3 regions of the Mycobacterium montefiorense genome follow, and region 1 is predicted to be linked to each of the others. Evidence: riboswitches for the same ligand, from Rfam matches in the RefSeq annotation. Region 1 holds a riboswitch; each other region holds the start of a gene.

Region 1 (9,838 bases):
AGCTCTTGACCGCCAAGCAGTTGTCCGACATCGGCTACAACGTGGTCATCTACCCGGTGACCACCCTGCGTCTGGCCATGCAAGCCGTCGAGTCTGGCCTTCGTGAAATCGCGGACACCGGAACACAATCCAGCCTGCTGGAGCGAATGCAGCACCGCAGCCGGCTCTACGAGCTGCTGCGCTATTCCGACTACAACCAATTCGATTCCGACATCTACAACTTCGCCGTCGAAGGGAACTAACCATGACCGCGCCGACCGCTGAAATCAAAAAGGGCCTAGCCGGCGTGGTGGTGGACACCACCGCGATCTCAAAGGTGGTGCCGGAGACCAATTCGCTGACCTACCGGGGATACGCGGTCCAGGATTTGGCCGCGCAGTGCAGTTTCGAGCAAGTCGCGTTCCTGCTTTGGCGCGGTGAGCTCCCGACCGACTCGGAGCTGGCGCTGTTCAGCCAGCGGGAACGCGCCAGCCGGCGGATCGACCGGTCGATGCTGTCGCTGTTGACCAAGCTCCCCGACAACTGCCACCCGATGGACGTGGTACGCACGGCGATCAGCTTTTTGGGTGCCGAGGATCCCGACGAGGACGACGATTCGGCGAACCGGGCCAAGTCGCTGCGCATGCTGGCGGTGTTGCCCACCATCGTCGCGGTCGACATGCGACGGCGCCGTGGGCTGGAGCCGATCCCGCCACACAGCGGGTTGGGATACTCCGAGAACTTTCTGCAGATGTGCTTCGGCAAGGTGCCCGAACCCGAAGTCGTGAAGGCATTCGAGCAGTCGATGATCCTGTACGCCGAACACGGTTTCAACGCCTCCACGTTCGCCGCACGGGTGGTGACGTCGACGCAGTCCGACATCTACAGCGCGGTCACCGGTGCCATCGGTGCGCTCAAGGGCGCGCTGCACGGCGGCGCCAACGAGGCGGTCATGCATGACATGATCGAGATCGGCGATCCGCGCAACGCCCGAGAATGGTTGCGCGGCAAGCTCACCCGCAAAGAAAAGGTGATGGGATTCGGCCACCGGGTCTACAAGAACGGTGACTCCCGGGTGCCGACAATGAAGGAGGCGTTGAGCCGGGTCGCCGCGACGCGCGATGGGCAGCGCTGGCTGGACATGTACAACATCCTGGAAGCCGAGATGTTTGACGCGACCGGAATCAAGCCCAATCTCGACTTCCCGACCGGTCCGGCGTACTACCTGATGGGATTCGACATCGCCTGCTTCACGCCGATCTTCGTGATGAGCAGGATCACCGGGTGGACCGCTCACATCATGGAGCAGGCCGCGTCGAACTCCTTGATCCGCCCGTTGAGTGCCTACTCGGGGCCCCAGCAGCGGGCACTGGCCTTCAGGTAAGCCGGCTAGTCCGCCGGGCCGCCGTATTGCCAGACCAGGTTGTGGTTGCCGGTCATGGTCGGATTGCACCACATGGTGCGGCCATTGGCGTCCTGGGTGGTGGCGTGCAACGCCGTGCACGAATCCCCGACGGCGGGCGCGTCGCCGTGCGCGGTGCCGACGCCGAAGCCGGCGGCGATAAAGGCCGCCAATGCGGCGGCCGATACCAGGAACCGAAATCTGCTCACGATGGACATCTCCTAAGCAGGTGTCAAGCCATCACGCTATCCGGCGGAGAACTTGCGGGCAAAGGATGTCATCCGCGGCCCTCGGCACGTTGCGCTAGAACGCGTTCTAGTCTGTGGCAATGGGATTCCTCCAACCCGAACTGCCGCAGGTCGACATCGACGAGTGGAGCAAGCTCAGCCGCAGCGAGAAGATCCGGCCGATGGCCCGGCACTGGGCCGAAGTGGGCTTCGGAACGCCGGTCGTCCTGCACCTGTTCTACGTCGGCAAGATCTTGCTCTACATCCTGTTCGCGTGGCTGTTGGCGGTGCCGACCACCCGCGGGCTGGCGTTCACCCACGTCATGTCGTGGTACTCCGAGCCGATCGTGTTCGAGAAGGTCGTGCTTTACACGATGCTCTTCGAGGTGATCGGGCTTGGCTGTGGGTTTGGGCCGCTGAACAACCGGGTCAATCCGCCGTTGGGTTCGATCCTGTATTGGCTGCGGCCCGACACCATTCGGTTGCCCCCGTGGCCCAAGCGCGTCCCGGGGACCAAGGGCACGGCCCGCACGCTGGTGGACAACGCGCTGTACGGGCTGCTTCTGCTGTTGACCTTCCTGACCCTGTTTGCCGACGGCACCGGCCCGGTGCCGGAACTGGGCGCCCAGGTCGGGTTGATACCCACCTGGCGGATCGTGCTGATCCTGGTGCTGCTCGCGGTGCTGGGATTGCGCGACAAGGTGATCTTTCTAGCCGCCCGCGGGGAGGTCTACGCGACGCTGGCGGTGACGTTCCTGTTCGGCGGCGTCGACATGATCATCGCCGCCAAACTGGTGTTCCTGGTGATCTGGATGGGCGCGGCGACGTCCAAGCTGAACAAACACTTTCCGTTCGTGATGTCGACGATGATGTCCAACAACCCGGTCTTCCGGCCACGCTTCATCAAGCGGCTGTTCTTCGAGAAGTTTCCCGACGATCTGCGGCCCGGACGGCTGTCGCGGATCTTCGCCCACGTGAGCACCTTCGTCGAAATGTGTGTGCCCATTGCGCTATTCGTCGGGCACGGCGGCTGGTGGACCGCGGTTCCCGCGGCAATCATGGTGCTCTTCCACTTCGGCATCCTGTCGGCCATCCCGATGGGGGTGCCGCTGGAGTGGAACGTGTTCATGATCTTCGGCGTGTTCGCGCTGTTTGTCGGCCACGCTCACACCGGGCTGGCCGACCTGAAAAACCCTGTCCCGGTGGGGATTTTCATCGCGTTCATTGCCGGGATCGTGATCGCGGGCAACCTGTTTCCGCGCAAGATCTCGTTCCTGCCCGGCATGCGGTACTACGCCGGCAATTGGGACACCACGCTGTGGTGCATCAAGGGATCAGCGGATAAGAAGATCAACCACAACATCGTCTCGATCGCCAGCATGCCCGCTGCCCAGCTGGAGAAGGTGTACGGCAAAGAGCGCGCCCAGATCCCGATGTATCTCGGATATGCGTTCCGCGCCATGAACACTCACGGCCGCGCGCTGTTCACACTCGCGCATCGCGCGATGGCCGACGGCAACGAGGACGACTACGTCATCACCGACGGGGAGCGGATCTGCAGCACCGCGATCGGATGGAATTTCGGCGACGGCCATATGCACAACGAGCAGTTGATCGCCGCGATGCAGCAGCGCTGCGGCTTCCTGCCTGGCGAAGTGCGGGTCGTGCTACTCGACGCTCAGCCGATCCACCGCCAGACCCAGTCCTATCGGCTGGTGGACGCCGCGACAGGCGAGTTCGAGCGCGGCATCGTCAAAGTCTCGGACATGGTCACCCGGCAGCCCTGGGCCGACGATGTGCCGGTCCAGGTGCTGTCCGAGCAAGCGGAGTAAACCGCTTAGACCCCCGCGCGGACTTCCTGCGCGGCGGCAACCATGTTCTGCAGCGAGGCGTTCACCTCGTCGGTGTTGCGCGTCTTCAACCCGCAGTCGGGGTTGACCCACAGCCGCTCCGCCGGAACGGCCCGCAGCGCCGCCCGCAGCGACTCGGCCATCTCGCCGGTGCTCGGCACCCGCGGCGAGTGGATGTCGTAGACGCCCGGGCCAACACTGTTGGCGAAGCCGACCGAGTTCAGGTCGTCCAGCACCTCCATGTGTGAGCGAGCCGCCTCGATCGACGTGACATCGGCGTCCAGGTCCGCGATGGCTCCGATCACCTCGCCGAACTCCGAATAGCACAGGTGCGTGTGGATCTGGGTCGAGTCATCGACGCCGGAAGTGGCCAGCCGGAACGACCCGACCGCCCAGCTCAGGTACTCGTCCTGATCAGCGCGACGCAGTGGCAGCAGCTCGCGCAGTGCGGGCTCGTCGACCTGGATCACCGCGATGCCGGCGGACTGCAGATCCACCGTCTCGTCGCGGATGTCCAGCGCCACCTGGTTGGCGGTGTCGGCCAACGGCTGGTCGTCGCGGACGAACGACCAGGCCAGGATCGTGACCGGGCCGGTCAGCATGCCCTTGACCGGCTTTTCGGTCAGGGACTGCGCGTACTTGGCCCATTCCACCGTCATCGGCTGCTCGCGGATCACGTCACCGAAAAGGACCGGCGGCCGCACGCAGCGGCTGCCGTAGGACTGCACCCAGCCGTTCTTGGTGGCGAAGAATCCGTCCAGCTGCTCGGCGAAGTACTGCACCATGTCGTTGCGCTCCGGCTCGCCGTGCACCAGCACATCGATGCCGAGGCCTTCCTGCAGCTTGATGACGTCGGAGATCTCCTGCTTCATCCTGCGGTCGTATTCGGCCTCGTCGATCTCACCGGCGACCAGCGCGGCGCGGGCCTTGCGGATCTCTACGGTCTGCGGGAACGAGCCGATCGTGGTGGTCGGCAGCGGCGGCAGGTGCAGCCGCTCTTCCTGGCTGGTGCGCCGCTGCGCGGCGTCGCCGCGGTGCGTACCGGACGTCACGATCGAGTCGATGCGAGCCCGGAGCTTGTCATTGTGCAGCCGCGGATCCTTCTTCCGGGAGGCCGCCGCGGCGTTGGAGGCCTCGATCTCCTCGGCGACCGCGTCGCGGCCCTCATGCAGCGCTCGGGACAGCGCCACCACCTCGGCGACCTTCTCCTGACCGAACGCCAGCCAACTGCGCAGCGCGTCGTCGAGGCCGGTCTCCGGTTCCAGCGAGTACGGCACGTGCAGCGTCGAGCACGACGTCGAGACGGCGACGTTGGCCGCCGAACCCAGTAGCGTCGCCAGCTTGCTCAGCGCCGCCTGCAAATCGGTGCGCCAGATGTTGCGTCCATCGACGACACCGGCCACCAGTGTCTTGTTGGCCAGCTCGGGCACCGCGGCGATCGCGGTGTCGGCACCGTAAACCAGGTCGACGCCGATCGCCTCGACGGGTGTGCGGGCCAGCGCTCCCAATGAGTCGCCGGGATCACCGAAGTAGGTGGCGACGTAAATGGCGGGCCGGTTGCTCACCTTGCCCAGCGCGTTGTACACGGCTTTGGCCAGCGCGGGGGCATCGGGGGAGATGTCGGTGACCAGAGCCGGCTCGTCGATCTGTACCCACTGCGCGCCGTTGTCGGCCAGCAGCGACAGCAGCTCGGAGTAAATCGGTAGCAGCTCCTGCAGCCGCTCGATCGGCGCGCCGCCACCGTTGACGCCCTTGCTCAGCAACAGGAAGGTGACCGGGCCGATCACGACTGGACGCGCTGGAATTCCCTGCCCTTGAGCCTCTTTGAGCTCGGAGAGCACCTTGTCCGGATTCAGCGAGAACTTCGTCGCAGGCTCGATCTCGGGAACGATGTAGTGGTAGTTGGTGTCGAACCACTTGGTCATTTCCAGCGGCGCGACGTCTTTGTTGCCGCGCGCCGCGGCGAAGTAGCGGTCCAGCTCGTCGGGAACCTGCGCGGCGCGAGCCGGCAATGCGCCCAGCATGACCGCGGTGTCGAGCATCTGGTCGTAGTAGGAGAAGGTGTTCACCGGCACCGAGTCCAGGCCCGCGTCGGCCAGGCGCTTCCAGGTGTCGCGCCGCAAGGTGGCGGCAATGTTTTCGAGGTCGGCTCGGCTGGTGCGTCCTGCCCAGTAGCCCTCGGTCGCGCGTTTGAGTTCCCGTTTCGGGCCGATGCGCGGAGAGCCGACAACTGTCGCTGTGAATGCTTGAGGGGTCACGATATTCGTCCTTCAATCGGCGTGGAGGTCACCGCCGGCGGACATGCAGCCGATCCGGTAGCGGTGCGCACCCTGTGCACGTATCGCAACGGCTGCAGCCTAGCGCCCATTCCACGAGGCGATGAGCCGCCGGGCGCGGCGCGCCCGGCACAGCTGGCAGGTCTCCGGACTTGCAGGCGCGCACCGGGTGGTGCTCCTAGTGGCCGTCGCTTCCCAGTCGTAAGACCAGTGCTTGCCAGAAACTCTGACGGCGGTCGTTCCTGCATACCGTTGCGGGACAGTCCCGGATTCTCACCGGGTTCCCTCTTACGAAGCGTTACTCACGTTGCTTCGTTCGATGCCGGCGCCGCGGGTGCGGCGCAAGCAGACCAGCTGCGAGGAGTAGTTTAGTCAGCCCGCCAACGCCACTGCGATCGGGATGTCCCCGTTGTTGAATTCGATGGTCCGCCGCAGGGTCGAATCGTTGGCAAGGGCGGCAGCCACCACGAGCGCGACATCGGCGCGGGATACCTCGCCCTTGCCCTGGCCGGCGACGATGCGACCGGTCGCCGGCTCCAGGGTGAGCCTGCCGGGACCCAACACCGTCCAGTCCAGTTCGCTGGCCCGCAAGTGGGCATCGGCGGCGGCCTTGGCCTCCGCGTAGGCGAAGAACGGATCGCCCTGCGGCACGCCGTGATCCGGCCCCGCGCCGAAGTACGACACCATCACGAACCGGTTGATGCCCGCCTGCCCGGCGGCGTCGATCACCCGGATTGCGGCATCACGGTCGACGGCATACGTTCGCGCCGGATCGCCGCCGCCCGCTCCGGCCGCGAAGACGACGGCGTCGTGCCCGGTCAACAGATCGGCCAGGGCATTCGTATCGAGCTGCTCGATGTCGGCCACCACCGGTTTGGCGCCGGTGGCGGCGACCTCGTCGGAATGGTCGGGATTGCGGAAGACCGAACTGACCTCGTCGCCGCGTTCGGTCAGGATGCGGGCGAGCTGCAGCGCAACCTTGCCGTGGCCGCCGATGACGAGGATTCGAGCCATACCCCGACCGTACGCGTCAGAACCCCCGCGGCGGCCCGGTCAGCTGCTCCGCAGTCCCTCGATTGCGAGGCCCATTATCCGTTTGGCTTGCCGCTTTCCCTCTGCTCCGTCTGCGACCCGCCACAGAAAACCCATCAGCAGCAGAACATCTGCGGGATCGAGGTCCGGCCGAAGGGACCCGTCGGTAATGCAGGCATCGACCAGCTGGCCGACTGCAGCGACAACCGGGGTATACGTTTCGTCGATCGCGTCCTGTAGCGCTGCACTGTGCAGTGCGTCGCCCAGACCGTGTTTGAGGCGAACGTAATCTGCCAATTTCTGGAACCACAAACGCAACGCATCCAACGGCGGGTGAGCCTGCAGCAACTTGGGCACCGAACCCACAAGTCGCTGGACGTCGTGACGGTATACCGCGAGGATCAACGCTTCCCGGGTGGGGAAATGGCGATACAGCGTTCCCGCACCGACGCCTGCTCGTTTGGCGATCTCATTGAGCGAGGTCGTTCCCGACGCGGCGAAGGCGTCGTGCGCAACTTCAATGATGTGCTCTCGATTGCGCAGGGCGTCGGCGCGGATCCCGGCGACAGCGTCGTCTGCCACGGACCGATACCTCCTTGGTCAAGGACACTCTCTGTTGCAGACCGAGCATAGGTGGAGACCGTCTCGGGTAAGACCGCAATCAGTCGTCGGACAGCCGGTCGTGGAAGTAATCGTCATAGGCCGCCAAGTCGAGTAGGCCATGCCCCGAGTAGTTGAACAAGATGACGGGTTCCTGCTGCGCGCGCCGCGCTGCCAGCGCTGCTTCGATCACGCCTTTGATGGCGTGCGCGGTCTCCGGTGCCGGGACCATGCCCTCGGTGCGTGCGAACCTCACGGCGGCTTCGAGCACGGACCGCTGCGGGTACGCAACGGCCTCGATCCACTGGTGTTGCAAGAGATTTGACAGGATCGGCGCGGCGCCGTGATAGCGCAGTCCTCCGGCGTGGGTAGCGGGGGGCACAAATTCGCGCCCGATCGTGTACATCCACATCCGCGGTGTCAGACCCGCGGTGTCGCCGGATTCGTACCGCAGCTGGCCTGCTGTCAATGACGGGCAGGATCGCGGTTCGATGGCTATCAGGCGAGGCCTGCTCGCTGCACCGGGGCGTGATTGCAGAAACGGCAGAGCCAGACCCGCGAAGTTCGAGCCGCCGCCGCATGCGCCGATGACGATATCCGGGCTGCCCTCGCCCGCGAGCTGCAGTTGTTCTCTGGCTTCCAATCCGATGACGGTCTGATGAAGCAGCACATGGTTCAGCACGGAACCGAGCGCGTAGTGAGTATCCGAGCGGCCAACCGCCTCTTCGACGGCTTCACTGATCGCGATCCCGAGCGAACCGGGGCTGTCAGGATGGCTTTGTCGGACTGATCTGCCTGCCTCGGTTGTGGTAGACGGGCTGGCAATCACCTCGGCGCCCCAAGTCTCCATCAGGACGCGGCGATACGGCTTCTGCTGGTGCGACGCGGCCACCATGAAGACGCGGCAATCCAGGTCGAATAGCTGGCAAGCCATCGACAACGCGCTACCCCATTGTCCGGCACCGGTTTCGGTGGTGAGCCGTCGAATACCTTCGGCTTTGTTGTAGTACGCCTGGGCGACTGCCGTGTTGGCCTTGTGGGAACCGGTGGGTGAGACCGACTCGTCTTTGAAGTAGATCCGGGCCGGCGTCTGAAGAGCTCGTTCCAGACGCACCGCACGCACCAATGGCGTTGGACGCCAGAGTCTTAAGATGTCGAGTATTTCGCCTGGCACGTCGACCCAGGGGTCGGCGGACATCTCTTGCTCGATCAGCGCAGCAGGAAAGATCGCGCCAAGATCGTCGCGGTCGACTCCTCGATCGAGGACCGGGTGTTTCGGTATTGCCAGTGGTGCGGGTAGGCAGGACGCCACGTTGAACCATGCCGCCGGGATATCGTCGGGTTTCAGCACATAACGCAATGACTTGTTCCCTTCGAGTGGAACGCGTGAGACAAGCAGGCCAACGTATAAAGCAGCGCAATTGCTGAATTCGATACGCCGTGTGGTCGGAATACGTTCATGTGCACGACGAGATGCTCGCCGGTCTACCGTGCACGTCCACCGCCGGGCGATGTCGGACCGCCTTGCGATTCTTGCCTACGAATCGCTATACAGCGGTGGTTAATTGGGGTACATGCGCGATCACCGCCTGCAACTGCGCATCGTCTGACATGCCCTGGAAGTCGTAGCGCGGTGTGTACGGTGCCTGCAGCATCTGCATTTCGGCTGCCGTGAGGTCGACGTCGAGGGAGGCAATCGCCTCGTCGATCTGACCGACACTGCTCGCTCCGACAATGGGTGCTGTCACCACGGGTTTGGCGTGCAGCCAGGCGAGTGCCACCTGGGCGCGACTGATGCCGTGCGCCTCGGCGACAGCGCCGACCGCATCAACGATGGCTTTGTCGGAGCTGTTATCGGCAGTGGCATAAAGCAAGTCGGCAAATCCGTCGTTCGACGACCGTGCGGTGGCTTTCACGTCACCCCAGGATCGTGCCAGCCTTCCGCGCGCCAACGGACTCCAGACAATGGCGCCCACGCCCTCGTCGAGGCAGAGTGGGATCATCTCGCGCTCCTCCTCGCGAGCCAACAAATTGTAGTGATCCTGCATCGAGACGAATCTCGCCCAGCCGTTGTTGCGCTGCAGGTGCAGGGCTTTGGAAAACTCCCATGCCGGCATCGATGACGCCCCGAGATAGCGGACCTTGCCGGCCTTGACCAGATCATGAAGTGCCTCGAGAGTTTCCTCCAACGGCGTGGTGTGATCATTGCGGTGAATCTGGTAAAGGTCGATGTAGTCGACACCCAGTCTGCGCAGTGAATGGTCGATCTCGGTCATGATTGCTTTGCGGCTCAAGCCTTTACCGTTCGGTCCCGAACGCATTGCGTGTCTCAACTTGGTCGCGACAACGACGTCGTCGCGGCTGGCGAAGTCGCGCAGCGCGCGCCCAAGGATCTCTTCGCTGCTTCCCTGCGAGTACATGTTCGCGGTGTCGAAAAGTTGATCCCGGCTTCGATTGCGTATCTGATCAGGG
Region 2 (9,838 bases), on a different contig from region 1:
GAAGGCATCCAGGAAATACTGCCCGGCTACCGGCCCGAATTCGCTGAATACTTTTTCCGCAGTTTCGAATTCGACCGGAAGAGCATGTAGCCACGGCTCCCACGGACCGGTGGTGCGGCCGCGGAAGTCCGGCGCCATGTCCTCGAGCACCAGCGCCGAAACCAATTCGGGACGCTGCGCGGCCAGACACCAGGAGTGCAGGGCACCCATCGAATGCCCCACCAGCCGTACCGGTACCCCCAATGTGGTTACCGCGTCGGCTAGATCGGCCACGAAGCGCTCGGTGCTGATCGGATGCGGGTCCTGCACGTCGCGCCCGCGATGCCACGGCGCGTCGTAGGTGTAGACGGTGCCCAGCCGGGTCAGCCACGGCAGCTGACGCGACCAGGTGGTGCCGCGGCCCATCAGGCCGTGCACCAGGATCAACGGCTCACCGTGCCCGCCGTGAGCGGTCAACAAGGTGGTGGGCATAGCACCATCTTGCGTGTCCCGCCCAGGGGTGGGACGAGGCAGGGGGCGGGGTAGCCTAGCGGACATGTCGCCAGTGGTGAAGATCAATGCCATCGAAGTACAAGCCGACGCCGGCCCTGAGCTGGAGAAGCGGTTCGCCCACCGGGCACACGCCGTGGACAACCAACCCGGCTTCCTCGGCTTTCAGCTGTTGCGCCCGGTCAAGGGTGAGAACCGCTATTTCGTCGTGACACACTGGGAGTCCGATGAAGCATTCCAGGCCTGGGCGAGTGGGCCCGCCGTCGAAGCTCATGCTGGTCAGCGTGCCAACCCAGTGGCGACCGGCGCGTCGTTGCTGGAATTCGAGGTGGTCATGGACGTGGCCGGGAGTAAGCCTACTGAGTAGGCCGAAAAGGCTGGGTCCCACGCGGCGCCGCTTCGTGGCCGTCACCGCGGCCGCCGCACTGGTCGCGACCTTGGTACCGGGTTGCTCCCCATCACCGTCACCACAGGCGAACGCGGCCAACGCCGGGCGGGCGATCGATACCCGGACGCCTCCCGGCCTGCGGGCTCAGCAGACCGTCGACATGCTCAACTCGGACTGGCCGATCGGCCCGGTCGGAGTTCGCACTCTGGCCGCGCCCGACAAGGTGGACTCGGTGGAAACCACCATGGAAGAACTCTGGTGGGATCGTCCGTTCGCCCTCGACGGGGTAGATATCAGCGCCAGCGTTGCCACGCTGCACCTCACCTCGTCCTACGGCGCGCGCCAAGACATCCGGATTCACACCGACGACGTCGGGCGGGTTGATCGGTTTGAGCTCGAGACACTGCCGCCGACCATCACCTCATGGCGTGACATCGACGCCACGCTGAGCAAGACCGGTGCGCGGTACTCCTATCAGGTCGCCAAGGTCGACAATGGCCGCTGCGATCCGGTGGTGGGCACCAATACCGGCGAATCTCTGCCGCTGGCATCGATTTTCAAGCTTTACGTGTTGCACGCATTGGCGGGCGCAATTCGCAACCACACGGTGTCCTGGGACGATCAGTTGACAGTCACCGAAAAGAGCAAGGCGGTGGGTTCGTCGGGCTTGGGACTTGCTCCGGGCGACCACGTTTCGGTGCGCACCGCGGCCGCGAAGATGATCGCCAACAGCGACAACATGGCTACCGATTTGCTGATCGAAAGAATGGGCACGCGCGCCATCGAATCCGCGCTCGCCACGGCCGGCCATCACGATCCGGCCAGCATGACTCCCTTCCCCACGATGTACGAGCTGTTCTCCATCGGCTGGGGCCGACCGGATCTGCGCAGCCAGTGGCAGAACGCGGCCCCGCAGGTCCGCGCCCAGCTGCTGGCACAGGCGAATTCAGCACCGTATGAACCTGATCCGGCTCGCGCCCACACCCCGGCGTCGGCGTACGGAGCGGAGTGGTACGGCAGCGCCGAGGACATCTGCCGAGTCCATGCGGCGCTGCAAGCCGACGCGGTCGGCGAGGCTGCACCGATCAAGCAGATCCTGTCCGCGGTCTCGGGTATCCAGCTGGACCGAAATGTTTGGCCCTATATCGGGGCGAAAGCCGGTGGCCTGCCAGGCGATCTGACCTTCAGCTGGTATGCCGTCGACAAGATGCAACAGCCGTGGGTCGTCAGCTTCCAGCTGAATTGGCCGCGCGATCATGGGCCGAAGGTAACGGGCTGGATGCTGCAGGTCGCCAAGCGGGCGTTCGCGCTGATCGCGCCGCAGTAGTCAGTGCAGCCGCAGCGTCCAGCAGTCGTTGCGGTAATGCATCGTCGTTGCGGCAACCGGTGCAATATCGATGCGCCAGAACGACTTCGGCCCAATGCCGAGAGCCACCAGGATCGCCGCCCGGATCACTGCCGGATGGGTCACCGCAACGATTCGCGAAGGTTCTTCGATCAACGACGCCAGCCATCCAGCCACCCGCTCGGTGAGGTCGACGACGGATTCCCCGCCGTGCGGCGCGCATGCCGGTTCGGTCAGCCACACCTCAAGGTCCGCCGCGGCCACGGCACCGAGTGTCTGTCCACGCCAGCTGCCACAGTCGAGGTCGGCCAACCGCGGCTCGGCCGTGGCCTGCAACCCGAGTAGCTCCGCGGTTTGGCGGGCGCGCCGCTCGGGTCCGGCGAGGTGACGTGTCCCGGGGCTATCAAGGCCCACAGCGGCTTTCGCCTGCCGACACCCGGTTTCGTTGAGCGGCTCGTCGGCCGGAAAGCGTACCGCCGCCATCGCGTCGGTCATCGCGTGCGACACCAGGGTCAGCCGGACGACCTCCGTCACGCCGCGATGCTCGATACCCGTCCGTTCTCGGAGCGCTCTGTCAGCAACCGATCGGCAAGTATCGCAAAGACCAGGCCGATGGTGACCCACAGCAGCAGCTGCGTGCCCAACGACAGCAGCCTGAATTCGTAGAGCACATCGGCGGGAAAGCCCGGGTAGATGATCGTGCCGGAGGCGTCGCGCAACGGCGCGGGCGTCTCGTCCACCGTTGGTAACGCCACCATCACCACCACGACGGCGACCAGGTAAGCCCCGGCCGCGAGCAGCCGTGAATTCCACCGGCCGAATCGGTCAGCCAGTCGCCGGGCCAGCAACACCGCCCCGCTCGCCAGCACCACCGACGCCAGCACCATCAGCAGATACCAGCCGGTGCGGGCCCCGATGGTATCGGACTGACCGACGGCGGGCGGGTTCGGCGGATATTTCACGAACGGCACCAGGTAGACCGCCACGAAGGCACCCACCGCCAGAAGCAGCGAAAGTTGGCGCGGCGCAGGGCTTTCCGCACGGCCTGCAGTGCGGGCATAGGTGACGCAGAACAGCACGGCGAACAGCGCACCCATGGCGACACCAAAAATCAGCACACCAAAGCCCAGTCCGGGGTTGGACTGCACGCCGCGGGTGAACAGCTCCGCGCCATGCTCATGCACACCGTGGGCATTCTCGGCGTCGGTACGACCGTCTTCGAAGTCGATCGCCCGGGCGATTACGGGTTCGGCACACAGACGGGCGAATACGAATGCCAGCACGGCGCCGATTGCGCCCGCCAGCAGCCCGCGTCCGATCAGACGCTTCTCCACGCCGGATCAGTGGCAGGGGAAGCCGAGGAGGTGGCGCGCATCGTGCACGAATTCGTGCACATGCGTGTCGCTGCCAAACAGCGACACGGCACCTTGATCGACGCCGACGAAGTAAATCGCCAACAACGCCAGGAAAGCGGTTGCCGCCAACCAGAGCGCGGCGCTCGACGCCGACAAATCTATCGCGCGTGCGCGGGTCGTCTCAGAACTGGACACTGCTGACTCCTTCTGGGAATGACGCGTCCCACCTTCGTGACGGGTTCCGGGTCTGACTCTCCACAGTGGCGCGACCGTTCTGGAATTTCACCAGATTCCGTTGCCCATCAGCAATAACTGATAACAGTCGTCAGTCTAATCGGACTGCACAGTAGAACCAATCACTACTGCGCGGGCTGTCCGCCGTAGCCCAGTTGGCTGGCGGTGTACTTCGCGGCATCCGTAACCGGCACCGCCTCCACTGCCGTGCCGTAGGCGCAGATCTCGGTCCACACGTCGCCGATCTCAGTGGTGTCGAACCGCATCGCGATGATCGCGTTGCCGCCGCGGTTGCGCGCCTCGGCGATCAGCCGACCCATCGCCTCGTTGCGACTCTCGGCGAGATTCTTGGTCATGCCGGCCAGTTCGCCGCCGAACATCGACTTCAGCCCGGCACCGAACTGGGCGAACGCATTGCGCGAGCGAACGGTCAGTCCGAACACTTCGCCGCAGACGCGCCGAATCTCCCAGCCCGGAAGGTCATTCGTGGTGACGATCAGCACAGCCGAACCCCTTAGCTCTCAGCACAGCAAAACGGGTGGTTAGTCCGGTCAGAGACTAACCACCCGTTTTGCTGTAGTGCTACTGGCTGTCGGGCGCGGCGTGCGCTCCGGCTTTCGTCAGTTCCGGCTCGGCCGGCGGCTTGCGCGCTCCGGCGAACGTGAACACCGCGTCCTCGCCGGCACCTTCGCCGTCCCAGTTGTCCACGTCGACGGTAACGACCTGACCGGGACCGACCTCGTCGAAGAGGATCTTCTCGGAGAGCTGGTCCTCGATCTCGCGCTGGATGGTGCGCCGCAGCGGGCGAGCACCCAGCACCGGGTCGAAGCCGCGCTTGGCCAGCAACGACTTGGCCTTGTCGGTCAGCTCCATCGCCATGTCCTTGGTCTTGAGCTGCTTGCCGACGCGTTCGATCATCAGGTCGACCATTTGGATGATCTCGTCACGAGTCAGCTGGTGGAAGACGATGATGTCGTCGATGCGGTTGAGGAACTCGGGGCGGAAGTGCTTCTTCAGCTCGTCGTTGACCTTCTGCTTCATCCGCTCGTAGTCGTTCTCGCCGCCACCCTGGGTGAAGCCCAGGCCCACCGGCTTGGAGATGTCGGAGGTGCCGAGGTTGGACGTGAAGATCAGCACGGTGTTCTTGAAGTCCACCGTGCGGCCCTGCCCGTCGGTGAGCCGACCATCCTCGAGCACCTGCAACAGGCTGTTGTAGATCTCCTGGTGCGCCTTCTCGATCTCGTCGAACAGCACCACGGAAAACGGCTTGCGGCGCACCTTCTCGGTGAGCTGGCCACCCTCTTCGTAGCCGACATATCCGGGCGGAGCACCGAACAGCCGCGACGCGGTAAACCGGTCGTGGAATTCGCCCATGTCGATCTGGATGAGCGCGTCGTCGTCGCCGAACAGGAAGTTGGCCAGCGCCTTGGACAGTTCGGTCTTACCGACACCCGACGGGCCGGCGAAGATGAACGAGCCCGACGGGCGTTTGGGGTCTTTCAGCCCGGCGCGGGTACGGCGAATCGCCTTGGAGACGGCCTTGACGGCATCGACCTGACCGATGATGCGCTTGTGTAGTTCGTCCTCCATACGCAGCAGGCGCGTGGTCTCGGCCTCGGTGAGCTTGAACACCGGAATACCGGTCCAGTTGCCCAGCACCTCGGCGATCTCGTTGTCGTCCACCTCGGCGACCACATCCATATCGCCTGAACGCCACTGCTTTTCGCGCTCGGCCCGCTGCGCGACCAGTTGCTTCTCGCGGTCGCGCAGGCTGGCGGCCTTTTCGAAGTCCTGGGCGTCGATCGCGGATTCCTTTTCCCGACGCGCGTCGGCGATCTTCTCGTCGAACTCACGCAGGTCTGGCGGAGCGGTCATCCGGCGGATTCGCATCCGCGCTCCGGCCTCGTCGATCAGGTCGATCGCCTTGTCCGGCAGGAACCGGTCGTTGATGTAGCGGTCGGCCAGCGTGGCGGCGGCCACGATTGCGGAGTCGCTGATCGACACCCGGTGGTGCGCCTCGTAGCGATCGCGCAGACCCTTCAGGATCTCGATGGTGTGCGCCACCGTCGGCTCGCCGACCTGCACCGGCTGGAAGCGGCGCTCCAGGGCAGCGTCCTTCTCGATGTACTTGCGGTACTCGTCGAGCGTGGTGGCACCGATGGTCTGCAGCTCGCCGCGGGCCAGCTTCGGCTTGAGGATCGACGCGGCGTCGATCGCGCCCTCGGCGGCGCCGGCACCGACCAGGGTGTGCAGCTCGTCGATGAACAGGATGATGTCGCCGCGGGTATTGATCTCCTTGAGCACCTTCTTCAGGCGTTCCTCGAAATCACCGCGGTAGCGGCTGCCCGCGACCAGCGACCCCAGGTCCAGTGTGTAGAGCTGCTTGTCCTTGAGGGTCTCGGGCACCTCGCCCTTCACGATGGCCTGCGCCAGACCTTCGACCACAGCGGTCTTGCCGACGCCGGGCTCGCCGATCAGCACCGGGTTGTTCTTGGTGCGCCGGCTCAACACCTGCATCACCCGCTCGATTTCCTTCTCGCGGCCGATGACAGGGTCCAGCTTGCCTTCCATCGCGGCAGCCGTCAGGTTGCGGCCGAACTGGTCGAGCACCAACGACGTGGACGGGCTGCCGGACTCGCCACCGCGGCCACCGGTCCCGGCCTCCGCGGCCTCCTTACCCTGGTAGCCGCTCAGCAGCTGAATCACCTGCTGGCGCACCCGGGTCAGTTCGGCGCCGAGCTTGACCAGCACCTGGGCGGCCACGCCCTCGCCCTCACGAATCAGGCCCAGCAAAATGTGCTCGGTGCCGATGTAGTTGTGGCCGAGCTGCAGCGCCTCGCGCAGGCTCAGCTCCAGAACCTTCTTGGCACGCGGGGTGAACGGGATGTGCCCCGACGGTGCCTGCTGCCCCTGGCCGATGATCTCTTCGACCTGGCTCCGGACGCCCTCGAGCGAGATCCCAAGCGACTCCAGCGACTTCGCTGCGACGCCTTCACCTTCGTGAATCAAACCCAACAGGATGTGCTCGGTGCCGATGTAGTTGTGGTTGAGCATCCGGGCCTCTTCTTGGGCCAGGACGACCACCCTTCGGGCGCGGTCAGTAAATCTCTCGAACATCGGTGGTTACCTGCTCTCCCTCACCATCGGTACTCCCTCGTTGTCGGCAAACGGGCCGACAGTGCGTACCTGGTGTCTACTGTAGTGGTCGGCCCGCCAGGGTTCTAACCTTGCGGTGCCTTGACGTTCAGGCCTGCTCGGCACCATCTGAGGAATCCCCCGGTGATGACACAGCCATAGCTGAAGAAACGAGACAAACCACCAATTCGTTTCCCCCGGACGCCGGGGATAATTACGCCACCAGCGAAAACAGAACCAAAACAGAACCGGCGCCCAGGCCTCGCGGCCGGGCGCCGGTCAACGGCTTATCTAGGTGGCAGCGTGGAACGCGTCGATGACGTCTGCCGGGATGCGGCCCCGCGTCGACACGTTGTGCCCGTTTCGGCGCGCCCATTCGCGGATCGCCGCGCTCTGCTCGCGGTCAATCGCCCCACGACCGCGCCCAGTTCCGGAACGCCCACGGCGACGGCCACCGACGCGACGGCCGGCTGCCACCCACTGCTTAAGATCACCGCGGAGTTTCGCGGCATTCTTCGTTGAAAGATCAATCTCATAGGTCACCCCGTCAAGCCCGAATTCGACAGTTTCGTCGGCGGCGCCTGCACCGTCGAAATCATCGACCAAGGTGACGGTGACTTTTTTCGCCATTTGCTTACCCTCGCGTTCTTCCTGAGCAGTTGCTGGGCAGTTTGGACCCACTCCCCGGGCACTAATCTGCCATATGAACGCAGCATATTCAATCTGAGCGCAACACAGAGTGTTGCGCTTTCAGCTAGAGTGCGGTCGAACAATCGGGAACAAAACTGTCTCTCTAATTGACAGCCCGGTCAAAGTCATCAACAACCGGTCGATACCCATTCCCGTTCCGGTACAAGGCGGCATCCCATACTCGAGTGCGGCGAGAAAGTCTTCGTCGAGCAGCATAGCCTCGTCATCACCTGCGGCCGCGGCGCGCGCTTGTTCGGCGAATCGCTCGCGTTGCACCACCGGATCGTTTAATTCCGAGTACCCGGTGGCGAGTTCGACGCCGCGCACGTAGAGGTCCCACTTCTCGGTCACACCCGGGATACTTCGGTGCTGTCGTGTCAAAGGTGTTGTCTCGACAGGGAAATCCTTGACGAACGTCGGTGCGGTCAGCGTATTGCCCACCGCGTGCTCCCACAGCTCCTCGACAAGCTTTCCGTGTCCGTAGCCGCGGCCCTCGGGAATCTCGACACCTAGCCGGTCCGCGATGGCACGTAACCGATCGACCGACGTCTGCGGTGTGATCTCTTCCCCGAGCTCCGCAGACAACGACGGATACATTTGAATCGACGCCCATTCTCCGTCTATGTCGTAGACACTGCCATCTGGCAACCGCAGTTGTCTGATACCGATGGCCTCGTCGGCCACCTCTTGAATAAGCTCTCGCGTGACGACTGCCGAATCGTCATACGTTCCGTACGTCTGGTAGGTCTCCAACATCGAGAATTCCGGAGAATGTGTGGAATCGGAACCTTCGTTTCTGAACACACGATTTAGCTCGAAGACCCTGTCGAATCCACCGACGATGCATCGCTTGAGGAACAGTTCGGGTGCGATCCTCAGGTAGAGATCGATGTCGAGAGCATTGGAATGCGTGATGAACGGCCGAGCTGCCGCGCCACCGGCCAACGTCTGCAAGATTGGCGTTTCGACTTCGAGAAACCCGCGCCGTTCCAGTGCGTTGCGTATCGCGCGTACAACGGCGATTCGCTGGCGTGCCACGTCGCGCGCCTGCGGGCGGACGATCAGGTCGACATAACGCTGCCGCACCCGCGATTCTTCACTCATGTCCTTATGCGCGACCGGCAGCGGCCGCAGCGACTTGGATGCGATCCGCCAGGAGTCGGCCAGAACGGATAATTCGCCGCGCCGTGAGCTGATCACGTTGCCGTGTACATAGACGATGTCGCCGAGGTCGACGTCGGCTTTCCAGGCCTCCAGCGAATCCTGACCGACCTTCTCCAGGCTGATCATTACCTGCAGGGTGGCGCCATCACCGTCTTGCAGCGTGGCGAAACACAATTTGCCGGAATTACGCGCGAATATGACCCGTCCCGCAACTCCGACGACGTCGGCTGTCGCGGTGTCGACGGCCAAGTCGGGGTAGGCGGCGCGGACCTGCGCCAGGGTGTGGGTGCGTTCGATGGCTACCGGGTAAGGGTCAAGCCCCTCGGCCAACAGCCGAGCGCGCTTATCCCGGCGTATCCGGAACTGCTCGGGGAGGTCTGCTCCGTTGTCTGCGGCGGCACTCACGACGTGCCAGCTTAAAGGACTTGGCGCGGCCGTCGCCGCAGGCGTCGAGTGTGCGCTGGTGGCTTCGAGTGTGGGGTCGCGGCGTGGAACCGGGTGCATTTCCGCCCTGTGCGCACGCTCAGCGCGAGCGAGAACGTCAGTGTGCGGTCTTGAGCCGGCCGCGCTGGGCGTCCCGGTTGCGCTCGAACACCAGTCGCAGCCCGTCCAGCGTCAGGTGCTGGTCGTAATGGGCAACGGTCTGCAGCTCGGACAGCAGCAGCGGCGCGGTGTGGCCGGTGGCCACCACCACGACTTGATCGCCTAAGTCGTCGGAAAAGCCGTCGACGTCCTCGCGGATGCGCGTCACCAGGCCGTCTACCAGCCCGGCGAAGCCGAACACCGCGCCCGCTTGCATGCATTCGACGGTGTTCTTGCCGATCACCGACCGGGGGCGGGACAGCTCGACCCGGCGCAGCGCGGCCGAGCGGGCCGCCGCGGCATCCGAGGAGACCTGCACCCCGGGTGCGATCGCGCCGCCGAGGAACTCCCCCTTGGCCGAAACCACGTCCACACAGATCGACGATCCGAAGTCGACGACGATGCAGGCTTTTCCGTATTTCTGAAACGCCGCCAGGCAATTGACGATCCGGTCGG
Region 3 (9,838 bases), on a different contig from region 1:
GGCTTGGCCACAACGGAAGTCGGTAGCGAAGCGGTTAGCGAACCGGCACGGAACGACGACTGCTGGAAGATCATGCCGGCAAGCGCGGCGGCGATCCAGGCGTAGAACTCGGGCGCGGCCAGCAGCGCGCCGACGCCTTCTCCGACGACCTCGACGACGGCTTTGGTCAGCACCGCAAACAACGCCAACGACGAACCGGCGACGATCGCCAGCAGCACCGCGGCCACCGAGCCGGACCAGATCCGCGCGCCCAGCACGCAGAACACCAGCGCCGGGCCCATCACGAGAGCGACCACCATCCAGGTTTCGACCGTCCCGCGCGACGCTCCGGGATCCGGATCCCCGACGATGACCACCACCGCCAGGGCGGCGGCCAGGAGCAATGCCCAAGTCCATTCCCAGCGGGTGACCGAGCGCCGGGTCATCCGCGCGTAGATCGGCAACGCAAACAGCAGAGCGGTGACCTGCAACGCCGTCACCATGATCACGGAGCCCAGCGTCAGCGCTGCGGCCTGTAGCGCGTAGTTGCCGATGGCACCGCCCGCCCCCAGCCACCACTTGGTGTCGCGCAGCGACATCCGGAAGAGCTCGAGGTGGCCTACCGGTTTGTCGGTGATCTCCTGCGCTGAACGCTGACGGACAACGTTGCCCAGTGCCGACGCGAACGCGGCGAGCAGGGCGAGGACAACGGCGATGTCCGTTTTCGTCATCTGCGACCTCCTCCCCGGCGCCGCGGCCCGAGGGCCAGTATCTACGGCGGGTATTCGCTACCCGTTTCAAAACCGTTTCCGTTGCGTGCGTGACACGCGCTGCTTTCCGAAGAAACGGTCCTGCGCAATACGTAGTTCACGAACCTATGTACAACCTATGACACGGCTGTGGCTGGATGCTGACTCCCGATAGGACCGAAGAACGCCCCCAATGGTGTCACAGCCGGACACCCGGCCGCCGCCCCGGCTTGCTCTGCGACAGCCATCGTCGCGACTATTTCGCGGGACGAAACCGCCGTCGCAACGACCTCCCTCCGCCATCCTGACGTGCCCCCTCCAGCCCCACAAGTACCAACAACACCAATTGTCACCATTACCGTACCGGGCGCTGCGACGTCGCCCTACGCCCCCAGCAACGGTGGAATGGAACTGTTATCCGGGCCGGGTGCGAGGATTACACCGGTTGCTCGACGGCGCCACCGAGCGCCGCGTCGATGCGCTTACCGGTCGCGACGGCATCGACGCGGGCAAGCTCCGCGGTGGCCGCCGCCACCACCAACGCGGCTGCGATCAGGGCGACCATTCCGCCGCGGCCGGTGTTCAGCGTTTCGCCGAGGACGACGACGCCCAGCAAAGCCGCCACCACCGGCTGCGACACCTGCAGGGTCGGCATCGACGCCGTCAGCGCGCCGGCCCGGAACGCCGACTGTTCCCACCCGAAGCCGCCGATGGCGACCAGAAGCCAGGCGTACAACTCGGGGCTGGCGAACACTGTCCAGCCACCTTCGCCGAGCCGATGGACAACGCCCTTGGTGAGTACCGCGAAGATCCCCCACAGCGCACCCGAGACGAAGGCGAACAGCACCGCGGCCAGCGCGCCGCCCCGGATACGGGCGGCCACGATGGACCCGACCAGCAGCGGCCCCAACACCGCCGCCACGTAGGCCCAGGTCTGAAGTGATGCATTGGAATGGCCGGCCTGCGGGTTGCCGACCGTGACGATCACGGTGACCGCCGCCGTCAGCACGACGGCCCAAATCCACTCCCGGCTACTCACCGGGCGCTGAGCCAATTTCGCGCTGATCGGCAGCGCGAATAGCAACGACAGGACCAGCAACGCCTGCACGAGCAGCACCGAACCCCGGTCCAGCGCGGCCGCCTGCAACACGATGCTGCCGATCAGGATCAGCACGTCCCATCGCCAGCGTTGATTGCGGGCCAATTTGGCGAACAGCTGCGGCAGGCCAAGCGATGTGTCGGTAATCCGGTGCGTCGCACGCTGCTGGAGGACGTCGCCGATCGCGACGCACAGCGCCGAAGTCAACGCGAGCAACGCGGCGATATCGGCCTTGTCCATGTGCGGGTTCTCTCCAAGTCGAGCGTGATTCACGAGTAAAAATGCTGCGTGCACCACTGTTCCACAACGGGCTGTCCAAACAACGACAATCAGGTTGCGGCATACAGCCCGCCAAGCTGCTTGAATACTGTTGGAATCGGTGACGGAGCAGCTGTTGATGGCAGCAGGTCTCCCGACCGAACGGGTGCCGCTACGCGCGGCAGGTGCGCGGGAATGTGACCGCGCGAAGGGTAGGTGACGAGCGCATGACCGATGACGCGCCCCGCTCCAGCGACGCCGCCAAGCCGACACCACGTCCTGGTCCACGCCCGGGCCCGCGGCCAGGGCCTGGGCCGACAGCACGACCCAGCGCCCACCCGTTGGTGTTGCCCCCGGCCAGCAATCCGCACCAGTACGGCCGCGTCGACGACGACGGCACGGTGTGGCTGATCAGCTCATCCGGCGAACGCGTCATCGGCTCCTGGCAGGCCGGCGACCGTGAGGCCGCATTCGCTCACTTCGGTCGGCGGTTCGAGGACCTGAGCACCGAGGTCACGCTGATGGAAGAGCGGCTGGCCTCCGGAAGCGGCGACGCGCGCAAGATCAAAGCCAACGCCTCCGCACTGGCCGAGACGTTGCCGACGGCCTCCGTGCTGGGCGACATCGATGCGCTCGCGGGCCGGCTGACCATCCTGGTGGAGCACGCCGACGCCACGGTCGCCGACGATCGTTCCCGCCGCGACGAGCACCGGACCGCGCAGACCGCACGCAAGGAGGCACTGGCCGCGGAGGCCGAGGACCTGGCCACCAACTCGACGCATTGGAAGGTCGCCGGCGACCGGATGCGCGAGATTCTCGACGAGTGGAAGACGGTCACCGGCCTGGACCGAAAGGTCGACGACGCGCTGTGGAAGCGCTATTCGGCAGCGCGCGAGGCGTTCAACCGGCGGCGGGGTTCGCACTTCGCTGAGTTGGACCGCGAGCGCGCGGGCGTGCGGCAGTCCAAGGAACGGCTCTGCGAGCGGGCCGAGGAGATGTCCGACTCGACGGACTGGGCGGGCACCAGCGCCGAATTCCGAAAGCTGCTGACCGAATGGAAAGCGGCGGGGCGGGCGACCCGGGAAGTCGACGACGCCCTGTGGCACCGCTTCAAGGCCGCCCAGGATGCGTTCTTCACCGCGCGCAACGCCGCGACGGCGGAGAAGGACCATGAATTCCGGGGCAACGCCACCGCCAAGGAGGCGCTGCTGGCCGAGGCCGAGAAGATCGACACCAGCAATCACGAAGCGGCCAGGTCGGCACTGCGGTCGATCGCCGACAAATGGGATGCGATCGGCAAAGTGCCCCGGGAGCGGTCGGCCGACTTGGAGCGGCGACTGCGCGCCGTCGAAAAGAAGGTGCGCGATGCCGGTGAAGCGAATTGGTCCGACCCCGAGGCACAGGCCCGGGCCGAACAATTCGCGACCCGCGCCGAGCACTACGAGCAGCAGGCCCGCAAGGCGGCCGCGGCCGGCCGGACCAAAGAAGCCCAAGAGGCACAGGCCAATGCCGAACAATGGCGCCAGTGGGCGCAGGCCGCCGTTGATGCGCTGAAGCGCTAGCGGTTCTCCGCCTGGTCCGGCGGCGCCTCGGCGTCGGGGTTCTCAGCGACGGGGCCCTCGGGAGTGTCCGCGTCGCCGAGGGTCTCCAGCAGCGTCCTGGATTGCTGCTCGGCACTGACGCGTCGGCGTTGCTCTTCGGCCGCGAGTTGCACGATCGTGCGCGACCACAACACACGGGCCCAGTGGAACGTCAACAGAATCAAGGTGATCCATGCGACGAACAGCCCGATACCGGGGCCGGGATGACCGGCGGCAACGGTCTGGCGTGACCACACCGCCAAGAGCCCGGTCGCGCTGGCTATCGACGTGCCTGCCAGCGCGATCCAGGCCAGCGCCCAGCGCCGTGTCAGCAAGGCCACCATCGAGAAGCCCACACCGAAAACCAGTGCCAGCCAGGTGAACACCTTGGACGGCAGCGACAACGCGGCGGCACCGGCGCCGTGGCTGCTGAACAGCACATCCCAGCCACGGACATGACCGGTATGCGGCAGGATGAACGATCCCAGCAACACGAACACCAGGATCGCGACGACGAATGCCCGTGGGCCCGGGTCGATCTCGCGTGCTACCCGGCGTTCTGCGGCCTCGATCTCGGCTCGCAGGGCGTCATAGTCGGTGTGTTCTTTCGTCATCGGGCACATCCAAGGGATTCGACTGGTTCGGCGGCAGGCCCGATGCCTGGCATGCCCAGACCGATACCGCGTGGGCGTTGTCCGGCAGCATATGCGTCACCGGCTCGGGTGCGGCGGTGGGTCAGGATGCCGGCATCGGCGATCAGGTGGTGCGGCGCGGCCCCGGTGACCGCCGTGGTGATGATATCGCCGGGCCGCACCGCGGTATCCGCGGTGAAATGCACCAGCCGTCCGTCGCGCGCCCGCCCGGTCATGCGGGCCGTGCGAGCGTCCTTACGACCTTCGCCGGTGGCGACCAGCAATTCGACCCACTGACCGATCAGCTCGCGATTGCCCTCCAGTGAGATCTGTTCCTGCAGTTCGATCAGCCGCATATAACGTTCCTGCACAACGGCTTTCGGCAGCTGTCCGTCGAGTTCGGCAGCCGGGGTGCCGGGACGTTTGGAGTACTGGAAGGTGAACGCCGCCGCGAACCGCGCCTGGCGCACCACGTCGAGGGTGGCCGCGAAATCCTCTTCGGTCTCGCCGGGGAATCCGACGATGAGGTCGGTGGTGATGGCCGCGTGCGGCATGGCGGCGCGAACCCGGTCGATGATGCCGAGGTAACGGTCGGCCCGGTAGGAGCGCCGCATCGCCCGCAGCATCCGGTCGGATCCGGACTGCAGCGGCATATGCAGGGCGGGACAGACATTGGGTGTCTGCGCCATTGCCTCGATGACGTCGTCGGTGAATTCGGCCGGGTGCGGCGAGGTGAATCGCACGCGTTCCAGCCCGTCGATAGCTCCGCAGGCCCGCAGCAGCTCGGCGAACGCGCCGCGGTTGCGGGGCAATGCCGGGTCGGCGAACGATACACCGTAGGCGTTGACGTTCTGGCCCAGCAGGGTGACTTCCAGTACCCCGTCGTCCACCAGCGATTCAACCTCGGCCAGGATATCGGCCGGGCTGCGGTCGACCTCCTTGCCGCGCAGCGACGGGACGATGCAGAACGTGCAGCTGTTGTTGCAGCCGACGGAGATGGAAACCCAGGCAGCGTAGGCGGATTCGCGAGCGCTCGGCAGCGACGACGGAAACTCCTGCAGCGCCTCGACGATTTCCACCTGGGCGACTTTGTTGTGCCGGGCCCGGTCCAGCAGCGTGGGCAGCGACCCGATGTTGTGCGTACCGAACACGACGTCGACCCATGGGGCCTTGCGTAACAAGGAGTCTCGGTCCTTTTGGGCCAGACAGCCACCCACGGCGATCTGCATGTCCGGGTTGTCGCGTTTGCGCGGGGCCAGGTGGCTGATGTTGCCGTACAGCTTGTTGTCGGCGTTTTCGCGCACCGCGCAGGTGTTGAAGACCACCACGTCCGCGTCGGCGCCCTCGGCGGCGCGGATGTAACCGGCCGCCTCGAGCAGGCCCGCGAGCCGCTCGGAGTCGTGGACGTTCATTTGGCAGCCATAAGTGCGAACTTGATAGGTGCGCGCCGACCCAGCCACGGCCCCGGAGAGGCTCGCGGCGTCTGGCGCCACTGTCGAAGTCACGGGGCCATGCTACGGCGACCGGGGCCGAGGGCATTAACCCGCAGCTAGACCCGGCGGCGTTCTCGTTCGGCGTTCAGCTCGGCGAGGACGACCTCGCAGGCCAGGTTCTGGCTATAGCCACGGCGCGCCAGCATCCCCACCAGCCGTCGAGTGATCCGCGCGTCGTCCCCGCTCAGCGTCTCCCGTCGTAGCTTGGCCTGTACCAGTTCTTCGGCCCGGCCTCGCTCTGCACCGGCGTCGATCCCGGCCAGCACCGTGGTGATGACCTCTTTGTCGACACCTTTGGTGTGCAGCTCGGCGGCCAAGGCGTGCTTGCTCTTTCCCACCCTGGCGTGCCGGGACTGCACCCACTGTTCGGCGAAGTCCCGGTCATTCACCAACCCGACAGCGGCCAGCCGATCGAGCACCCGGGCACTGACGTCGCCGGGGTATCCGCGTTTCGCGAGCTGGCCGGACAACTCGGCCCTGGTGCGCGCCCTCGCGGTGAGCAGGCGCAGGCACAACGCCCGCGCCTGCTCTTCGCGGGCAGGCTCAGAAATCGACGGGGGCGGGGAGGACGTCGTCATCGGTCACCACCGCACCGATGCCCATCTTTTCCTTGATCTTCTTCTCGATCTCGTTGGCGATATCGCCGTTCTCCATCAAGAAGTTGCGGACGTTCTCCTTACCCTGGCCGAGCTGTTCGCCCTCGTAGGTGAACCAGGAACCGGACTTGCGGACGAAGCCCTGGTCCACGCCCATGTCGATCAGCGAGCCTTCCCGGCTGATGCCCCGACCGTAGAGAATGTCGAACTCGGCCTGCTTGAACGGCGGTGCCACCTTGTTCTTGACCACCTTGACCCTGGTGCGGTTACCGACCGCGTCGGTGCCGTCCTTGAGCGTCTCGATCCGGCGCACATCCAGGCGCACCGATGCGTAGAACTTCAAGGCCTTTCCACCCGTGGTGGTTTCCGGACTGCCGAACATCACCCCGATCTTCTCGCGGAGCTGGTTGATGAAGATCGCCGTGGTTCCCGAATTATTCAGCGCGCCAGTCATTTTCCGCAACGCCTGACTCATCAGCCGGGCTTGCAGCCCGACGTGGCTGTCACCCATCTCGCCTTCCAGTTCCGCACGCGGCACCAGCGCGGCCACCGAGTCGATGACCAGGATGTCGAGTGCGCCGGAGCGGATCAGCATGTCGGCGATCTCAAGGGCCTGCTCACCGGTGTCGGGCTGGCTGACCAGCAGGGAATCGGTGTCGACGCCGAGCTTCTTGGCGTAGTCCGGGTCCAGGGCGTGCTCGGCGTCAATGAACGCCGCGACGCCGCCGGCGGCCTGAGCGTTGGCCACCGCGTGCAGGGCGACGGTGGTCTTACCCGAGGACTCCGGGCCGTAGATCTCCACGACCCGGCCGCGCGGCAGGCCGCCGATGCCCAAGGCCACGTCCAGCGCGATGGATCCAGTCGGAATGATCGAGATCGGTTGACGTGTCTCTTCGCCGAGACGCATCACCGAGCCTTTGCCGTAGCTCTTCTCGATCTGGGCCATCGCCAGCTCGAGAGCCTTCTCGCGGTCGGGGGCTTGCGCCATGGTGCCTCTCCTATAGTCGATGTGTTCGATGACCGGTTTCGGTCGGTTGGGCGAGACATTAGAGATGGCCACCGACAAGTCGACATCTCCGAACGATCACCACAGTAGCCGAACACCTGTTCGATTCAAGTTCGACACGCCGCGCGTGTGGCAACATCGGCTACCGAAAGGGCGTCGACGGGCCTGCAGGAAAAAGCTGAGGAAACCGGTGCGAATCCGGTGCGGTCCCGCCACTGTGATCGGGCGTCGCATTGCGACCCGAGAGCCAGATACTCACCGTCGGCGCTTCCTCACTAGACGCTGGGGCGGACCTCCCCAGAGAGGGTGGCGCGCACGCATGGATATCTCCTGCGAGCTTGCCCAAATATCTTCCTACAAAGGATTTTTCGCGCTCACGGTGGGCGGCACCGGAGCAGGGTGGCATCCGGTCCGACAGGACTACGCCGACGGCTTCACCGGTTTGATCGACACCACCGCGCAGCACTACCACACGACTGACCTACGGATCGGCGCCTCGCTGGTTCATCTCGGCCATGCCACCCGGCTGTGGTCACCGGTGCTGGCATGCGCTTTGGCCCACGACGTTGTTCCAGACCTCGACGACCTGCAACGTGCCGACGACGGGGCGCCGCTGCGCATGCCCGAACCCATCGGAACAGCGGTGCCGGAAATCTCCGCGGAGTTGTTGTACGGCGTTGTGGTGCAACAACATATGCAGCCGTTCGAGGCAGGTCTGCGGGTCAAGCTGGCGCCTGTCCTGCTGGCAGGCAATATCGCGTCCGCACTCGTCGGCGCGTCGCGGGCGCTGCTCGTGGCCCGGCCCGACCTGCGCGCACGGATTGTCGAGATCACCGGTTCCCTGCTGGACACCGGCGTGCTGTCCGGATCCGGTGCTATCAGCGGCTCGCATCTGGGCTTCAAGCGCAACAGCTGCTGCCTGTTCTATCGCCTCCCGGGGCGAGCAGTGTGCGGCGACTGCGTCTTTCGCCAGGCACCACGATCAAGCCGGAGATGAGTATGCGAAAAAGCTCACCACTGCTCGCGGGGCACATCGAAGTCGACGCACAACGCCCGCCAGACATCGCGAGGTTCGACGCCGTCTTCGATCGCCTGCGACGCGGTTCGGCCGTCAAAACCGGGCAGCACGTGGTCTACCAGCACCGAAGCGCCGTACGCGGTGCCGAACCGCAGCACCACCCGCTCGTTGAACTCCGTCAGCCGCACGCCAGCCAACATACCGATCGCAGTCATCCCGCGAGCGCCAGCGCTCGGTGGCATATCCGCACCGGGTCGGCGACGCGGTGGATGCCGGCCGCGGCCGTGCGTGCGGCCTCGCGGTAGCGGGGTGCCGACAACACTTCGCTGACCGCCTGGACCAACGCGTCGGCCGTCAACGGCCGGATCAGCCGCGCGCTCCCCTGGCGCATCACCCGATTGGCGATCTCCCACTGGTCGCCGCCGCCGGGCACCACCACCAGCGGCACCCCGGCCAGCAGCGTTTTGGCCACCATTCCATGGCCGCCGCCACAGATCACCACATCGGCATGCGCCAACAGCTCGTCCTGGCGTCCCAGCCCGACCACCGCCCACGACGGCACCGTCAGCTCCGGTCCGTCCAGCCGCGACACCAACAGACGCGATCCCGCCGGCAGCGTCTCGCCCGGCGTCAAGCACGCCAGCGCAACCTCGGCGAGACCCTCGGTGCCGATCAATGCGGTCGACGGCGCGACCACAACCACCGGCCCCGAGCCGGCCGGGACCTCGAGGATCTGATCGGTCGGCTCGAAGTGCAGCGGCCCGACCACGACGGCCTCGGCCGGCCAGTCCGGCCGGGAAACCTCCAGCGCGGGCAGTGTGGCGATCAGCCGCCGCAGCGGCCCCCGATCGCGCGCCGGCAACCCGATCTCGACGCGGGATCTCTCACGTTGCTGCTGGCCCGCGCGCACGGAACGCGCCGTCATCGCCCGCATCGCGGCATCACGCAGCCGGCCGCGAATGCCGGTCGCCGGGGCTAGCCCGCTGCCGATCGGCGGCAACCCCTTCGACGGCAGATACAGCGGATGCGGGTTCAGCTCGATCCACGGGATGTCCAGTAGCTCGGCGGCCATGCCGCCGCCGGCGGTGATCACGTCGGACACCACCAGGTCGGGTGCCAGGTCGCGCAGCGCCGGCACGTTGAGCACCGCCATCCGCGCCGCGCGCCGGTGGATTCGGGCCCCGGCGTCGAGGTCTTCATCGGTCGCCGCGAGCCCGTCGAGTGCGACAGCCGCGATGCCCACGTCGCGGGCGGCTTGGATCCATTCCTCGCCGGTGAACAGGGTGGCTTCGTCGCCCGCGTCCCGGAAACGCTGACACAGCGCGATCGCGGGAAACGCGTGCCCAGGATCCGGCCCGGCGACCACGGCGACTCGCACCGCCTTACCCTGCCACAGCGGCCGACCGGCACGCGCCCTACGCTGGCACC

What was found. Region 1 has a riboswitch for cobalamin ahead of metE (5-methyltetrahydropteroyltriglutamate--homocysteine S-methyltransferase). Riboswitches for the same ligand answer to the same signal wherever they lie in the genome.
Region 2: it holds a riboswitch for cobalamin, as region 1 does, so the genes downstream of both, H7K34_RS10920 (CbtB domain-containing protein) here and metE (5-methyltetrahydropteroyltriglutamate--homocysteine S-methyltransferase) in region 1, are expected to answer to the same signal.
Region 3: it holds a riboswitch for cobalamin, as region 1 does, so the genes downstream of both, H7K34_RS16025 ((2Fe-2S)-binding protein) here and metE (5-methyltetrahydropteroyltriglutamate--homocysteine S-methyltransferase) in region 1, are expected to answer to the same signal.

What each region holds. Positions count from the first base shown of each region.
Region 1 is NZ_JACKVL010000007.1:158,801-168,638, forward strand. Features, by position in the region: gene prpB (methylisocitrate lyase) at 1-242, shown strand, start outside; gene H7K34_RS05405 (bifunctional 2-methylcitrate synthase/citrate synthase) at 245-1,363, shown strand; gene H7K34_RS05410 (hypothetical protein) at 1,369-1,590, opposite strand; gene H7K34_RS05415 (DUF3556 domain-containing protein) at 1,710-3,440, shown strand; gene metE (5-methyltetrahydropteroyltriglutamate--homocysteine S-methyltransferase) at 3,446-5,716, opposite strand; cobalamin riboswitch at 5,855-6,104, opposite strand; gene H7K34_RS05425 (NAD(P)H-binding protein) at 6,107-6,748, opposite strand; gene H7K34_RS05430 (TetR/AcrR family transcriptional regulator) at 6,788-7,348, opposite strand; gene H7K34_RS05435 (TrpB-like pyridoxal phosphate-dependent enzyme) at 7,428-8,717, opposite strand; gene H7K34_RS05440 (aldo/keto reductase) at 8,914-9,786, opposite strand.
Region 2 is NZ_JACKVL010000012.1:266,253-276,090, reverse strand. Features, by position in the region: gene H7K34_RS10945 (alpha/beta fold hydrolase) at 1-471, opposite strand, end outside; gene mhuD (mycobilin-forming heme oxygenase MhuD) at 536-856, shown strand; gene H7K34_RS10935 (Cpe/LpqF family protein) at 867-2,204, shown strand; gene H7K34_RS10930 (histidine phosphatase family protein) at 2,205-2,756, opposite strand; gene H7K34_RS10925 (CbtA family protein) at 2,753-3,556, opposite strand; gene H7K34_RS10920 (CbtB domain-containing protein) at 3,563-3,772, opposite strand; cobalamin riboswitch at 3,756-3,916, opposite strand; gene H7K34_RS10915 (YbjQ family protein) at 3,937-4,314, opposite strand; gene clpC1 (ATP-dependent protease ATP-binding subunit ClpC) at 4,394-6,928, opposite strand; gene lsr2 (histone-like nucleoid-structuring protein Lsr2) at 7,238-7,576, opposite strand; gene lysS (lysine--tRNA ligase) at 7,697-9,205, opposite strand; gene H7K34_RS10895 (type III pantothenate kinase) at 9,342-9,838, opposite strand, start outside.
Region 3 is NZ_JACKVL010000013.1:567,951-577,788, reverse strand. Features, by position in the region: gene H7K34_RS16060 (DMT family transporter) at 1-710, opposite strand, end outside; gene H7K34_RS16055 (DMT family transporter) at 1,165-2,067, opposite strand; gene H7K34_RS16050 (DUF349 domain-containing protein) at 2,313-3,647, shown strand; gene H7K34_RS16045 (Rv2732c family membrane protein) at 3,644-4,288, opposite strand; gene miaB (tRNA (N6-isopentenyl adenosine(37)-C2)-methylthiotransferase MiaB) at 4,276-5,802, opposite strand; gene recX (recombination regulator RecX) at 5,847-6,368, opposite strand; gene recA (recombinase RecA) at 6,334-7,374, opposite strand; cobalamin riboswitch at 7,536-7,669, shown strand; gene H7K34_RS16025 ((2Fe-2S)-binding protein) at 7,712-8,389, shown strand; gene H7K34_RS16020 (DUF3046 domain-containing protein) at 8,404-8,598, opposite strand; gene H7K34_RS16015 (glycosyltransferase) at 8,622-9,788, opposite strand.